Jeotgalibacillus aurantiacus: one gene and its partner. The protein of the gene in region 1 interacts with the protein of each later gene in a pairwise test. Links are inferred from orthologs where the notes say so. Each region holds a gene or a part of one and is shown on either strand. Other genes may lie near its edges.

The links.
Region 2: the proteins of pknB (region 1) and H7968_RS04195 interact in binary tests that used the Bacillus subtilis proteins (3 or more experiments, as listed by UniProt). The link is inferred for Jeotgalibacillus aurantiacus from one-to-one orthologs.

Annotation. Positions count from the first base shown.
Region 1 is NZ_JACNMS010000002.1:553,256-558,213, forward strand. What follows is about bases 626-3,624. They hold pknB (Stk1 family PASTA domain-containing Ser/Thr kinase), read right to left. Parts: upstream 3,120-3,624; coding sequence 1,131-3,119; downstream 626-1,130. Other genes in these bases: rsgA (ribosome small subunit-dependent GTPase A), read right to left, coding at 626-1,117; H7968_RS07595 (Stp1/IreP family PP2C-type Ser/Thr phosphatase), read right to left, coding at 3,116-3,624. Also shown: rpe (ribulose-phosphate 3-epimerase), read right to left, coding at 1-231; more of rsgA, read right to left, coding at 236-625; more of H7968_RS07595, read right to left, coding at 3,625-3,871; 16S rRNA (cytosine(967)-C(5))-methyltransferase RsmB, read right to left, coding at 3,976-4,958. UniProt on the Bacillus subtilis protein: Protein kinase that is responsible for triggering spore germination in response to muropeptides, signaling bacteria to exit dormancy.
Region 2 is NZ_JACNMS010000001.1:878,510-890,206, forward strand. What follows is about bases 4,373-7,201. They hold H7968_RS04195 (serine/threonine protein kinase), read left to right. Parts: upstream 4,373-5,326; coding sequence 5,327-6,076; downstream 6,077-7,201. Other genes in these bases: H7968_RS04190 (DEAD/DEAH box helicase), read right to left, coding at 4,373-4,785; H7968_RS04200 (hypothetical protein), read right to left, coding at 6,094-6,243; H7968_RS04205 (phospholipase D-like domain-containing protein), read right to left, coding at 7,138-7,201. Also shown: H7968_RS04170 (glycosyltransferase family 2 protein), read left to right, coding at 1-95; H7968_RS04175 (hypothetical protein), read left to right, coding at 233-682; H7968_RS04180 (tRNA dihydrouridine synthase), read left to right, coding at 1,013-2,011; H7968_RS04185 (hypothetical protein), read right to left, coding at 2,252-2,650; more of H7968_RS04190, read right to left, coding at 3,043-4,372; more of H7968_RS04205, read right to left, coding at 7,202-9,114; H7968_RS04210 (histidine--tRNA ligase), read left to right, coding at 9,667-10,953; H7968_RS04215 (hypothetical protein), read right to left, coding at 11,187-11,697.

The DNA of each region.
Region 1 (4,958 bases):
TTCATTCACATAACGTTCAGGCTGCTCGATCATCAGATGAACGTCCAGCGTCATAGCTGTAACCGGACGGATAGCCTCTACGATCAATGATCCAAAAGAAATGTTAGGAACAAACATGCCATCCATTACATCAATATGAATGTAGTCAGCTCCTGCTTTTTCTACTGCTTTTACTTCCTCTCCCAGTCTTGAAAAATCAGCTGATAGAATGGAAGGTGCAATCTTCACCATAATTTCAGTACCTCGGCTTTCTTGATTTAATTTCATCATGAAACTGCTGGTAATGCTGATATCGATATTCCATTATTTCTCCGTTTTCCACATATTCCTTTACTGCACATTTCGGTTCATTCAGGTGCAGACATCCTCTGAACTTGCAGTCCTCAGAAGCCTTCACCATTTCCGGGAAACAAAGCGGCAGCTGATCTACTTCAAGTTCAGTAAATTCAAGCGCACTAAAACCCGGCGTATCCGCAACAAATCCGCTTCCGATCCCGATTAATTCTACGTGTCTAGTCGTATGTTTTCCTCTTCCGAGAGAATTAGAGATGGCATCTGTCTTCAGCTCAAGAGCAGGGTTCAGTGCATTCAAAATGGATGATTTCCCGACACCTGACTGACCCGCAAAAACCGTTACCTGATCCTCAAGCCAGGGCTTCAGCTGATCCATTCCATCCTCCCATTTGGCTGAGGATAAAATGACCGGATACCCGATCTTTCGGTAATCCTCTGCAAACCGGTTAATTTTTTCTGTCTGTGCGTCGTTTAACAGATCCATTTTTGAAATACAAATCACCGGATCAATGTCATGACTTTCAACGAGAACAAGGAACCTGTCAAGCAGTGAAGTGCTGAAATCAGGTTCAATCGCTGAAAATACGAGAACTGCCTGATCAATGTTTGCAATAGGCGGACGGACGAGTTCATTTTTTCTCGATTTCAGGTCCAGAATATAGCCTTCCTGGTCATTTTCAGCCTGGTATTCCACATAATCACCCACAAGCGGTGTCAGTTTCTGCTTACGAAAAACCCCACGTCCTCTGCACTGAATGACCTTTTCCTCATCCTTCACATAATAAAAGCCGCTCAGCGCTTTCATGATTTTACCTTCTGGCATACACACGCTCCTTTTACTGATTTTCTTCATAGGAAATTGAATCTTCCAAAATGACTTCACCATTTCGCTCAATCCGGTAGGATCCGGTTTGACCCTGTTCAATAACAAGTCTTAAGGTCCTTTCAACCGTTTCTGTTATGGTAAACTCTTCTGAAGGCTCGTCCATCGTGCGATCTCTGTCTGCAATATAGATAGTAATTGTTTGAGGTTCAGGGTCACCAGGCACCTCAGGAGGATCTTCTCCCTCTGCCGGCTCCTCAGGCTGCGCATATTCAATCACAACAGGAACCACGACATTGTTTACCGGTGCAGGTTCAGCCCCCCGTGATACGACAACGGTCACCTGACCTCCGATGGGAAGCTCTGTTCCCGGTTCAGGATTTTGCGAAATGACGCCTCCTGCTGCAATCTCATCAGAGTACTCTTCCCTCGTTACTGAGACCGTTAAACCGCTTTCTTCTTCAAAAGCCTGCAGTTCTTCTTCCGTTAAACCGGTCAGGTCGGGTACGCCGGCCATTTGTGGTCCCCTGCTGATCGTCACAGTAAATTCTGTTTCACTCGGAATGACCATCTCGCCTTCCTCAGGATCCTGATCAATGATCGTTCCTGCCGGCGCTTCATTGTACTCTTCTTCTTCAACGATATTTTCAAAGCCTGCTTCGCGGATCAACTGTTCGGTATTATCAAAGTTTCTGCCAATGTAACCGTCCACTTCTACTGATTCTTTTCCGCTGCTCACGACAAGGTTAACCGGTTCACCTTCCTCGAGTGTCCGGGTCGCTTTTGGTGAGCTCCTTAAAACGGTTTCCTCAGGTACTTCATCATTTGATTCATAAGTGATTTCACCCACTGTCAGACCGCTTTCTTCAATGATTGTCTCTGCATCTTCCAGTGCTTCACCAACTACATCCGGTACCTGAATTCTTTCAGGACCAAACATGCCCATTGCGGCCATGACACCTGCTGTGCCGAGTAAAAAAAGGATGACAAGTGCCGTGATCCATGGCCATTTTCTGCGTTTTTTCTTTTCTTTCTCTTTAACAGGTGGGCTCACGACCGTTTTCTGGGCTTCGAGCGGTTTTGTTTGCTGCATTTCTTCAAGCGGCAGCTTGTTTTTGATGGCCGGAATCGCCATTGTCGCATCCAGGTCGGGCTCTACCGTAAAGATCGGCTCATTTTCCCTGCTGATATCGAGGACGGTTTTCAAATCATCATACATTTCATCAGCACTGCGGTATCGGTAAAACTCATCCTTGGCTGTTGATTTCAGTATGACATTTTCCACACTTTGAGGAAGATTTGAAATATAGGATGACGGATGAGGCAGCTCTGACTGCAGATGCTTCAGCGCAATTGAAATTGCAGACTCACCTTCAAATGGAAGGCGGCCGGTAATCATTTCGTACATGACGATACCAAGTGAATAAATATCTGACTTTTTCGATGCCGTGCCACCTCTTGCCTGCTCCGGAGACAGATAGTGAACCGTTCCCATGACTGAATTCGTCTGAGTCATCGCAGTCGCACTCAGCGCCATCGCAATACCGAAATCCGTAATTTTCACCGTACCGTCACGGTCGATCAATATGTTCTGCGGTTTTATATCACGGTGAATAATACCGTTGTGATGTGCGTGTGAGATCGCTGATGTGAGCTGCGACATGATCTTCACTGCATCATCTAATGAAACCGGAGAAAATTCTTTAATATATTCTTTTAATGTCATACCTTCTACATATTCCATGACGAGATAATAGTAATCATCTTCATCACCGACATCGTACATACTGACAATATTCGGATGCGCCAGACTGGTTGCTGACTGGGCCTCGCGCTGAAACCTTTTCAGCATATCGCCGTCGCCAACATAATCCAGCCTCAGCATCTTGACCGCAACATCACGGTTTAAAATCATATCGTGAGCCAGATAAACATTTGCCATCCCGCCGCTTCCAATGGTCCGGATGATTTTATAGCGATCGTTTAACCGTTTTCCGATCATACAAGATCCCCACCTTCATCTTCCGGATAGGCAATGACTGCGAGCGTAATATTGTCTTCCCCGCCCTTGTCATTCGCCAGATCAATGAGCTGCTCAGCCGTTTTGGCAAGGGAGGTGGACTGTTTAATGGAATACAGCAGTTCCTGGTCCGATACCTTGTTTGACAGACCGTCAGAGCAGAGCAGAATCGTATAGCCTTCCTCTGCAGATACGGTCTTTAAGGCCGGATTGATGAAACCCTTTGATCCAAGAGCCTTTAACAGGACGTTTCTTTTTGGATGGTGTTCAGCATCCTGTTTTGAAATTTCGCCTGATTGCACTAACGCATTGACAAAGGAATCATCCTCGGTAATTTGGGATACCCGCTCTTCTGTAATGAGATACCCTCTGCTATCCCCTACATTTGCTACGGTGACAAATTCATCCGTGCACAGCGCAGCAACAATCGTTGTCCCCATCCCTCTGCATTCCTCATTCAAATCGGAATACGCTGATAGACTGCTGTTAATTTCTTCAATGGTCTGCTTCAGCCATTCTTCGGCTTCCACCGCACGACGTATGGAGGGAGCTGCCCGCCACTTGCGGGATATGATTTCGACCGTCATTTTACTGGCCACATCGCCTGCACGGTGTCCGCCCATTCCATCAGCTACCACAGCAAGTAAAGCCCCGTCTGATTTACGGTAAATGCCTCCGGAGTCTTCATTCAACTGTCGTACTTTACCTCTGTCGCTTTTAAAAATCGCTTCCATTTTCCACCCCGTCCCTGATCTTACACGGTCTTTGGATTCAATGACCGCATTGTCTCTATATAGCAAGGTCTTAAAACAAATCAATCAACCATATTAACATATCATCAGTCAGTAACCGCTGCTTTTCTCCTGAATTTCGCGATAAAAAATCCGTCTCCTCCAAAGTCCTGAGGGAAGATCTGCAGCATTTCATCTGTTACCAGACTCCGTACTGCGTCCGGGAGAGAATCCGGCATAACAAGCTCCATTTCAGGATGTTTTTTTAAAAACGCCAAAACAGTCCCTTCGTTCTCTGAGCGATCTACTGTACAAGTACTGTAGACAAGTGTACCACCGGCTTTCAGGCTATTAACAGCAGCATCAAGCAGTTCAAGCTGTATTTTTGAAAGGGCATTTAGATCCTGTTCCGATTTGGCGTATTTAATATCCGGTTTCTTTCTCATCACACCGAGCCCGCTGCACGGCGCATCTACTAGGATCCGGTCAAATGTAAGATCCGGAAATTTCTCCTGAAGCTTGCGCCCGTCAAGTGCATGGGTTTCAATGATAGAAAGACCCAATCTTGCAGCTGCCTCATTGATCAGCTTGACTTTATGTTCATGAAGGTCAAGTGAGATGAGACGCCCCTGATTATTCATCTTCTCAGCAATATGGGCAGATTTCCCGCCGGGAGCAGCACACATATCAAGAATCAGCTCACCTGATAAAGGATCCAAAGCTTCTGCTACGAGCATAGAACTTTCATCCTGAACAGACAGGTCCCCACGCTTGTAGGAGTCAATATGTGCAATATTCCCCCGTTTTACCTGAATGCCTGCAGGTGCTATTTCGCTCTTTTCCGCTTCAATTCCTTCTTTTGCGAGGTTTTCTATCGCCTCTTCCCGAGTGAGTCTGGTCAGATTTACTCTCGCAGTCTGAACAGGAGCCAGGAGATTTTTTTCACACATGGCACGTGTTTTTTCATGGCCGAACTGCTCTGTCCAGCGCGTTACAAGCCAGATCGGGTGACTCGTTTCAATGGCTAATCTTTCAAGGGGATCTTTAATGTCTTCAATGCTTCTGACCCCTTCACGCTGAATGGATCTGA
Region 2 (11,697 bases), on another replicon or contig:
TCATGCATGGCAGCATCTCCTACTTCTTCAACAAAGACTGGAACAAAGTCGCCCGTACAGGCCGCAAATACCACGCTCCTGCACGTGGAATGTAAACCTTTCATGCTACAGTAGAACAGGGCTTGATCCCAGTTCTACTGTGGCGTGGGGTCTGTCTTGCTACTAACTTTTCCCCGACTATACATATTCAATTCGGCATTTTATAATAGAACAATATTGAGGAGGTGAGAAAATGGAGAATGAAATCCTGAAGGCAATTGCCGGGCTTCAGAAGACGATGGATGAGCGGTTTGAAAAAATTGATGGGCAGTTTGAAAAGATTGATGACCGCTTTCAGCAGATTGATGGGCAGTTTGAAAAGATCGATAGCCGTTTCCAACAGATTGACGGTCAGTTTAAAAAGATCGATACCCGTTTCCGGCAAATCGATCAGCGGTTAGATGGAATCGATCACCGATTAGATGGGATTGATGCAAGGCTGGATCAATTCGATGTCCAATTCGTAGAAATCAGAGGTCAGCTCGAGCACATGGAAAATGAGCGCCAAAGAGAGATCATGTCTATGCTGAAGCTTATTGCGGACAAGCAGGACGAAAATAATCTAAACCACGACTACCTGATGCACAAATACATGATCCACGATAAAGAAATCCACCTGTTAAAAAAACAACTCAAAAACTAGTCAACTGACCACATCAGCTCCAGACCATTCCTCAGGAGCACTGATTAAAAACCAAAATAAAACAGCAGTGCACCGTTGCACCGCTGTTTTGTTTTGCAGAATAAATGAATCTTTTTCCTGCCTGTATTTTCATGCCCAACCACTCCTTTATCCGATTCACTCCCTTGCACTTTTCCCCAGATCGCAGTAAAGTATATACTGATTGAAGTCTGCTTTTGTCATGGTGATGTAGAGGGGGATTTGTCCCTGTCTGCGTTTTTGTGTAGGCCCAGGTCTACGGTATATAGATTCCGGGAAGTGATTTCCCTTAAGGAAAGGGTTCAGATAGATATGAAGGATAATTTTTGGCTTGAGCTGCCGAAGCCGTTTTTTGTGCTTGCACCGATGGAGGCTGTGACGGATGTGGTGTTCCGTCATGTGGTGAGTGAGGCGGCACGGCCTGATGTGTTTTTTACGGAGTTTACGAATTCGGAGAGCTATTGTCATCCGCGTGGTAAGGATAGTGTGAAGGGCCGTTTGACGTTTACAGAGGATGAACAGCCGATGGTTGCGCATATCTGGGGCGATAAGCCTGAGTATTTCCGCCAGATGAGTATCGGGATGGCGGAGATGGGCTTCCGCGGTGTGGATATTAATATGGGGTGTCCTGTGCAGAACGTTGCGGCGAACGGCAAGGGCTCCGGCCTGATCCGTCGTCCTGATACGGCTGCTGAGATTATTGAGGCGGCAAAAGCGGGCGGACTGCCTGTCAGCGTGAAGACGCGCCTCGGCTACACGTCTGTTGATGAGTGGCATGACTGGCTGAAGCATATTCTCGAGCAGGATATTGCCAACCTGTCGATCCACCTTCGCACGAAAAAAGAAATGAGTAACGTGCCCGCACACTGGGAGCTCATTCCTGAGATCAAGAAGCTGCGTGATGAGATTGCTCCACACACACTTCTGACCATCAACGGGGATATCGAAGACCGCCAAATGGGTCTTGAGCTTGCTGAAAAGTATGGCATTGACGGTGTCATGATCGGCCGCGGCATTTTCCATAATCCATTTGCCTTTGAAAAGGAAAAGAAAGAGCATTCAAGTGAAGAATTGCTTGATCTGCTTCGCCTGCAGCTGGATCTGCACGACAAATATAATGAAGAACTCGAGCCGCGCGCATTCAAGCCGCTTCGACGCTTCTTCAAAATTTACGTACGCGGATTCCGCGGTGCCGGCGAGCTGCGCAACCGCCTGATGGAAACAGAATCCACAGATGACGTACGCGCACTGCTAGATGAATTCACAGAGAAAAACGGTGTGAAGGAAGAAGAAGGATTTTCGGTTTCCTGATGATAAGAAAGAGAAGAGCTGGTTGCGGCTCTTCTCTTTCTTGGTTTTTGGGGACGTATATTTTGAATCATTCGTTAAACGAAATACATCCGTAAAACGTAAGTCTAATTTCACTGAAATGACGAACTTCCGCTGTATGCTCACGAATCCGCGGTGTAAACTTACGAACTTGGGCTTTAACCCCACAAACTTCGCGGGTAACCTGGCGAATTTGAACTACAACCTTTGGAATCAGAATCATCACTCATAACCCTGACCCTTTAATGTCCTCATACATTTTCCGAATAATCCCTTTAAGACTTCCATTCTTTCCTTCGTTGAAATCACCTCAAAAGGAATATAGACCTCGTGGCTTTTACGCTTAAATTTCCGCATTTCATCAATATTAAAACGAAAGATTTGGTGCAGTTCCTCCTGAATGCTGATCCCCTTTGTCGACGACGGCTTTCCCGGGTCAACGTGAATGATCACGCACTGATAATTTTTATCCCCGATGATTGACACGAATTTGCTCTGCTGCCCCATAAAAGAAAAAGGCTTGTAACCAATATTGAATGATTTCTCCGGGAGGTTTGTCCTCATCCGCCCGAGAGAATGAATAAATTTATGCAGTTCAGCTGCTACTAATAGCGGGTTCATTATGAACAACTCCTTTTTTAGTTAAATGAAGCATGGGGACGTATATTTTGAATCATTCGACAAACGAAATACTCTGCGAAGTGCAGGTCTATTTTCACTAACCTCACAAACTTTAGCTGTAAACTGACGAATCCGCGGGGGAAGCTGACGAACTTTGGCTTTAACCTCACAAACTTCGCGGGTAAACTGACGAATTTCCATCGTGAGCTCACATTGGATTCGGGAGTCAGAGCGGCCGTGGGCGGTAGTAGGTCCTTTTACACTAAACTCACGAATTCCTGCGCAAGCTCACAAACTTTCACGTTAACCTCACGAACCGGCCGCCTAACCTCACAAACTCTCCCGCTCACCTCACGAATCCACCACACAACCTCACAAACCCCACAGCCCCTCTACCTCACAAGCTCCCTTCCACCTACTACCTTCACATCCCACTCCTTCAAAAATCTCGCGTATGCCAGCGGTTCGCCGTGGCGGCGGATGTTGGTTGAGAAGTCGATGATTTTACACGTTTCGGTGCCGCCGAAGCGGTGCCCACGCAGGCCACGGCCGACCATTTGTTCATAGAGAATGATGCTTGAGGTTGGCCGGCAGATGATGAGATGATCGGTTCTCGGCGCGTCAAAACCCGTGGTCAGAACGCCATAGTTAAAGAGAAATTCGATGTCCCCTTTTTTAAATGCGCTGATGTGCATGCGGCGGATCGGCTTTGGTGTGTCTGCCGAAATGACCGCAGATTTACGGCCGATGGCGTTCATCGTCATCGCCAGAAACTCGGCATGCTGAACGGTGCAGGCATACACTAATGATGACGAGCCTTCCGGAATCGATTTCATATAGTTGATGATTTGCAGGTTACGAGTTTGATCAGCAGCAAGTATCTGCAGAAATTCCGAGCTGAGATCGTGGTCGTCCTGATTGAACAGATCATCTGTCACCTCGGTTTCCACCCCGTCCTCATGCAGGATGAAAACCGGCTCCGCTAAATAACCCTCTTTCCTAAAATAGCGAAGCGGATGATCGTTATACTCCTTCATATCCGGGAATGAAGGATGGATGAGATAGGCATCGAACTGATCGACAAGCTTCATCGTTTCGTCGTTGCTGCGGCCCGGAGTGGCAGTGAGACCGCAAATCGGAAACAGGTCATCTCCCGCAAGCTCCCTTGCTCTGTCAAACAATGCACGATAGCTTTTTGCCGTAGCATGGTGGGCTTCATCAATAATCATCGCGCCGCAGTTTGCCAGAATCTCCTCAAGCGCCTCATCCCCGCTCTGGATCCGGGAATAAAGCTGCTGGATACTCGCGATCACCGCACCGCCAATCATATCCTCCACCTCAAACTTCTTACCGCCAAAAAAGCGGTAAATCCTCAGTGCTTCAGGGAATTCGCGCTCCTGCCACATTTCGCTGATACAGGAAATCGCCTGCTCGCAAAGCTCCTCGCCCTGCGCGATCCACAGCATATATTTACCCTGCTCAAACCGTGGCTGCATCCAGTCAATAAAGCTCTCAACCGCAACACGCGTCTTCCCGCCCCCGGTTGGCAGCGTCACAACACATCGGGTTTTATCCTGTTCCTTATTCAAAACCTCCAGCATCCGGCTTTTTAAGCCAACCTGGTACTCCACAAGCTTCGGAACCGCACGCCTCGGCTCAATATCCTGAATCGCATCCGTGCTGTGATCCTTTGGAATCGAAATGCCTGAGAACACAAGTGGAAAATCAAATGCCGTCACAAAATCACGTGCCCATCTGCCACCAATGAGCCACTTCTTTTTCGCAAGCGCCGTGCGCATATAAGTCGGAGACGTAATCGCCTTCCCCTGCACCTTATTCCGCTCATAAAGCGCCATCAACCTCTCCTCAGAAAGCTGTCGCAGCAAATGAATCCGCAAATCGCGAACCTCCTCACTGCTGCCCGCAAATAAATACGGTCCCTTCTCCACAATCAACATCTGCGCAATCCGGACCTCATCCGCCGCCGGCTCACGCAAATCCCTGAACACGCGAACCAGCTCCTTATACCGCTCTCTGCCCATCAGCTTCATCAGGCTATTCATTTTCACGCCATATGTATGTACCAGCAGCTCCGCCGTCTGTCTAATTTCCTCTTCAGTCGGTAATGCATTCAATGATGGTTCTCCTTTCGATGTAAATCTTGATTCTATTATAAGGGTTATGCGTGAGGCGTGGGGACGTATATTTTGAATCATTCGTGGGACGAAAAAGAAACGCGGGGACGGAGATCATGTATCATTCGAAGAACGAAATTCAACCAACATACTGTTCGGGACTTTTTTCACTAAACTCACAAACTCCGGCTGTAACCTCACGAATACGCGGCCGCAGCTGACGAACTTGGTCTTTAACCTCACAAACTTCGCGTCTCACCTGACGAATTTCCATCGTGAGCTCACGTTGATCAAGGGAACCATTTTTCTTGAGAGGAAGCCGTGGCGACGTAGGTCCTTTTACACTAAACTCACAAACTTTCCCGCAAGCTTACGAACTCGCACACGCAACTCACGAATCTGCCGCCGAACCTCACAAACTCTCCCGCTAACCTCACGAATTCATCCCACCACCCCAATTTGATATGATAAAAACAAACAAAACTCAGAGGTGCGTATGGAAGCTGTACATTGGTTGGTTAAAAGGGTGCGGCAGCGGATCATGGACCGTCGATATTCGGTCAATGAGATTCTGGCGGGGCGGTATCAAATTGAGAAAGTGTTGCAGAATGGGAGTTATGGGATCATTTATTTGTGTGAGGATTTGAACACGGACAATAAATGCGTTGTGAAGCAGATGCGAAAAAGCAAGCGGAAGGAAAATATAGAGAATTACGCAAAAGAGACGGAGATTCTTCAACAGCTGAATCATCCTGGCATTCCGGCTTTTATAGAGGCGTTCTCCCATGGCGAGGAAGTATTCTTTTCCATGGAGTTTGTTGAGGGCAAAAATGTGGAGGACACATTGTTTGCGTCAGGACAGCAATATTCAGAGAAGGAATGTCTGGCGCTTTTGAAAAAGCTGACGGAAATCGTTTGTTATATCCATCAGAATGGCATTTTTCATGGGGACATCAGGATTCCAAATGTGCTGCTTCATGGGGAAGAGGTCCACCTGATCGATTTCGGTCTGGCGAATACGCTTAGAGACGGAGATCTGAAAGAGTGCGAACTGCTCGCACAGGATGACTTTTTTGATCTGGGTGATTTCCTGCTATTTCTGCTTTACTCGTCTTATGAGGGGGACACGAAGAGAAACCAGCCATGGACCGAGGAGCTCCGCCTGCATCCACAGACCACACTGCTGCTGAAACGGCTGTTGAAGATTGAACGTCCTTACTACCATTGTGAAGAGGTTCTTGAAGATATAGATAATCTAATCAGCCAGCCCACTAAAAAGACTCCGTCATAAACGGAGTCTTCAGTCTGTCAATCAGCTGCTTGAGTAGTGTCTTTTCTTTTTGTAATGGTGTGAGCCATACATAGGATTGCGGCCTCGGCGGCTGCTACTGCTGCTTCCGTAATACTTGCGTCTTTTTCCGCTGCTTGAGCCGTGACGATAAGATCTTCTGCGCCCACTGCTGCTTCCCCGCTTACTCAACTCTTTCGAAATGCCTTTCATGATCTTTTTAAACATTTAAGCATCCTCCTTTTGAGTAGAGGTGTTCTTACTCTCCAGACAAATACACCCTCTATAATGAGCATACGGTGGATAAAGAATTTGTACAACTAATATCCCTTGAAATGCGGGTACGAGATTGCTTTGAAAACAGTGTTGTGGTGTAGGTCTTATTACACTAAACTCACAAATTTTCCCGCAAACTGACGAATCCGCGGACGGAACTCACGAACTTGCCTGAGAACCTCACGAAAGTCGCGGCTAAACTGACGAATTTCCTTGGGAAATTCACGATGGTCAGCACACCATCTCAGGCCGGGGAGGCGTAGGCCTATTTACACTAAACTCACAAACTTTCCCGCAAGCTCACGAATCCGCGGACGGAACTCACGAACTTGCCTGAGAACCTCACGAAAGTCGCGGCTAAACTGACGAATTTCCTTGGGAAACTCACGTTGGTCAGCGGCACCATTTCAGTCCGGGGAGGCGTAGGCCTATTTACACTAAACTCACAAACTTTCTTGCAAACTGACGAATCCGCGGACGGAGCTCACGAACTTGCCTGAGAACCTTACAAAAGTCGCGGCTAAACTCACGAATTTCCTTGGGAAACTCACATTGGTCAGCGGCACCATATCTGTCCGGGGAGGCTTAGGCCTATTTACACTAAACTCACAAACTTTCCCGCAAGCTCACGAATCCGCGGACGGAGCTCACGAACTTGCCTTCTAACCTCACAAAAGTCGCGGTTAAACTGACGAATTCCAACCCTGACCTCATAAACCCTACCCACACCAAAAACGCAAATGCCTCTCATCCGTAGACCGAATGATGCAGCATTTGCGTTTTTTGTATCAGTTTATTGTTCCGCCCGCATTCAGGTAGCGTGCATTGAATTCCTGAACGAATTGGTTGACGATGTTAGTGTCATGAATGATGAGCATGTTTTCGTCATTTACGTTGTTGCCGTTGTTGCTCCAGTTTGTTGATCCGACCACGACTGTCGGGTCACTCGTAGTGTCCGCATCGATGATCATGGTTTTGCTGTGAAGTTTACGGTCTTCGTTTGCTTTATAAACCGGTGCAGGGTTTGCCCAGCGTGTATTTGGATTATCGACGCTTGTCTGACTGGCTGTGCGGCCGGTCATATCCACGCTTGCACTCCACCACTGGTTCCAGAAGCTGTAGTCAAACAGCCCTTTTACATCAAAACCGGTAAGCGTGCCCTCGAGATCATTGTAGGAGCCTTCATATTTATGTTTCAGCTCGTCGACAAGACCCTGATCGCTCCAGGCAAAGATGGTGAAATAAGCATTGAGATCTGCTTCATTTTTAACCAGCTCTCTCATACGGCCCAGTGCATCATCACCTGTAGAGAAATAAACCTCTACCATTTTGCCGCCTACATCAAAGATATGCTGGGTATTGTCTGTTTTTCCGGTACCGAAATTAGAAATCATTGCATCCGGGATCAGCGTATTGCTGCCCCACATTTCGTTAAATTCCGTTTCATAGGCATTTGCCACTTCAGGTGCATGGAGCTCTACAACGTGCTGCTGATTTCCGCCAAGTACGCCGTTTGCCATATTTTCCTCTGAACCGTAAAGCCCTGTTACAGTAAAGTTCCAGCTGCCGGTAAATACCCATTTATCATCCACAACGGCAAACTTGTTGTGCATTTGAACACCTGGAGAATAGTAAGTACCATCTGTTTTTTGCTCAGCGTCCACAAATAAATATCCTGTATAGTCCGTACTTCCAATCGTATAAGTGCCATACTCAAAGTCACTTGGTTCTGCAGGCAATCCATACGATGTTCGCAATGCCGCATCCTCTACTGCGAGCATAGCAGAATCAGAAAAAACCTGAATATCATCTCCGGTGCCAAGCGTACCATCCCGGCCACGCACCATTTTCTCTATGTATAATCGCATCACTGTAAAGCGATCTGCATAATGAGGATCTGCCGCATCCTTCGCATCAGCGATCACACGCACATCTATCCCTTCAGCCGCCTTGTTGATCAGCGTATCAACCACACGTGGTAAATTAATTTCATACGTGGCAAAATCAATACTTGTGGTAGCCTCATTCAATCGCTCAATTAAACGGTCTTCAAGATTCACATTATGATTTGCCGCATTTCCAGAAGTCGCATATTCAGATAGCGCACATTTATTAAAGTAAACATTAATCGCATATAATTGCTCTGAAACATTATTCAAATGCTCTGTTGTGTCACCACAGACATTGCTTCCCGTCGAACCGCCATTATTAACTGTTGTACTGTTAGCAGGCGTGCCATAGCCGCCATCATAGGCTGCTGTTGCAGTGCTCCAGCTTTCAGCAACCGTGCCTGAACCTGAAAGATCCACTCTTTCCATTGTGGCTTTAGATGTATTATCACCACCGTACCAGGCATCAACCGAATCGATTAACACACCCCCGGCATCACGCAGCTCCAATACTTCACCCGTATTACCGAGCGAACCGCTGTACACTAAATCAGCAGCCACACCAGGAACCGCAACATCATCGGTCTTCTCCATCAGATAAGACCCATTAGCAGGAATTTGCCCCTCCAACGTAATAGAAGGCGAACCATCCTGTGCAGCTAAAGTCCAGCCTGTTACATCAACACTCTCCGATGTAGAATTCGAAAGCTCCATCCACTCATCCGAATAACTGTACGTCGTACCCATCCACGCAACCTCACTGATGACCACGTCATTCGGAGTAACCGCCTGAACGCTCTCTTCACTTACATAACCAGGAACAAAAAACGACATGACCAGCACAACAATTAACGACCGACTCAAATACTTCCTCATCATCACAGCTCCTTATCAATTAGTACTCCACTAGTATAAAGGAGTTGCTTATATAAGTGTTTGTTTATTATTAATTGTTTGTAAATATTTTTTGAGTCACGTGAAACACGGGGACGTATATTTTGTTTCATTCGGAGAGCGAAACATTGCGTGCACTGGGGTGGGTCTATTTACACTAAACTCACAAACTTTCGCGCAAGCTGACGAATTCGCGGACGGAACTCACGAACTTGCCCGAGAACCTCACGAAAGTCGCGGGTAACCTGACGAACTCTATATCCAACTTCACAAACTTTAAAAACACAAAAATATAATTCACCATTTACATCCCCACCTCCGCCATGTATGATATTGTCAATCAGGGAGATGATTTTATGTATAGCCTATTTCAAATCTGCAGTATGAATCTTCATCATCACAACTAGCCTTTCACGTTATTGATCTAAGAATTTGATCATTGTGAAGGGCTATTTATCATGAACCGCATGAGAAAACGTGTTTCCGTTTCTCGTGGGGTTCTTTTTATTTTCAACTATTTAGGGAGGCATGAACATGAAAAAGATGGATTATCAGAATGTGAAAGGGACACAGGATTATGTTGGAAATGAGGCGGTGATCCAGCGCCGGGTGAAGCAGACCATTGAGGAGACATGTGAGGCCTATGGCTGCCAGCCTTTTGAGACGCCGATTTTGAACTATACATCGCTTATGGCGAGTAAGTATGGTGGAGGTGCTGAGATTCTCAAGGAGATGTATAGACTGAGTGACCGCGGTGAAAGGGATCTGGCTTTGCGTTATGACTTAACGATTCCTTTTAGTAAAGTGATCGCGATGAATCCTGCTTTGCGGATGCCGTTCAAGCGGTATGAGATTGGCAAGGTGTTTCGTGACGGGCCGATTAAAACAGGGCGAAATCGCGAGTTTACGCAAGCGGATATTGATATTACCGGCATCAAATCTCAGGCAGCAGAAGCAGAACTGATGCTTCTTGCAGCAGATGTTTTTGAAAAGCTTGGGCTGGATATCTTGATTCAGTACAATAATCGCAAGTTGCTCGGCGGTGTTCTCGAAGGTTTTGGCGTACCGAAAAAACTTGTAACAACAGTTGTGTTGAGTCTTGATAAAGTGGAGAAAATCGGTGTTGAGAATGTGGTAAAAGAGCTTACAGAAAAAGAAATACCTGATCAGGCAGTTGTATTAATAAAGGATTTATTGACTAACCCAGAAGCAAAATCACTTACGTATTTTCAATCGGAAATCGTTGAAAAAAATGAGCAGACGTTGGAAGGTGTTCAGGAGCTGGAGGAGCTTCAAGGCTATTTATCAGCGCTTGGAATAGATGACCGCTGTCTATTTAATCCCTTTTTAGCGAGAGGGCTTGAAATCTATACAGGGACCATTTATGAAGTGTTTTTAAAAGACAACTCGGTATTAAGTTCAAGTATTGGCAGCGGTGGCCGCTACGATGATGCGATCGGCGGGCTGATGGGCAGTGAAACACGATATCCCACAGTTGGACTATCATTCGGAGTAGATGTCATTTGTACAGCACTGAACGTGTTGACTAAAAACGAGAGCAACTCACCATTAGTGGATCTTTACTTAATACCTCTCAACACGGAGAAGGAAGCGCTCGTACTGGCCAGAGCCCTAAGGAAAAATGGTTTGCGGGTTGAAACAGAATTCGGCCGCAAAAAAGTCGGCAAAGCGATGGAGCGGGCAAACAAAGAAAGTATCAGATATGTAGTCGTACTTGGAGAAAAAGAAGTGAGTGAAAACAAGTACCGGGTGAAAGACATGGTGACTGGAGAAGATGAGGAGTTTGAATTCAAGTTTTGAGCATAAACAAGACACCCGCTGAGTAGTTGAGCGGGTGTTTTTGAATCACGGGGACGTATATTTTGTTTCATTCGGCGAGCGAAACATTGCGTGCACTGGGGTGGGTCTATTTACACTAAACTCACAAACTTTTGCGCAAGCTGACGAATCCGCGGACGGAACTTGCGAACTTGCCCGAGAACCTCACGAAAGTCGCGGGTCACCTGAGGAACTCTACACCCAACCTTACAAACTCACTCCTCAACCTCAATAACCGAATCCAAAGAAACTTCTGCGTGATAAATTCCTTTACTATTCATCAAAAACAAATGGTTGCCGCGCATGCGGATCGAGGCATTTTTATGCTCCAGTTCTTTTCCATGTTCGTCTTTCAACATAACCGTGTTTTCTAGTCGAAACTCACCGTTAGACCTTTTGAGAATTAGAAAGTTTAACCGTTGCGAGCAGTATACAAGCATCGTGTCAGCATCAATCAATATAAATTGACTGAAACTGATTTTTTCTTCTATTTCATCATGCTGGACTTCTTCGAAATGATCGAAGTAAACAAAGGATGACATGAGCGTATAATGGGCGAATACTTGATCGGCACTTTGGACGTTAAATCCCTGCAATTCAAACATCATCGGCAACTCTGGACGGAAAACGACTTCACCCTTTTCTGAAAAGACAGCGATACCTGAATAGCCAATCGGCTCTTCCCAACCAAGGTTTCCATATACGCCCTCATCAAAATAGCCGACC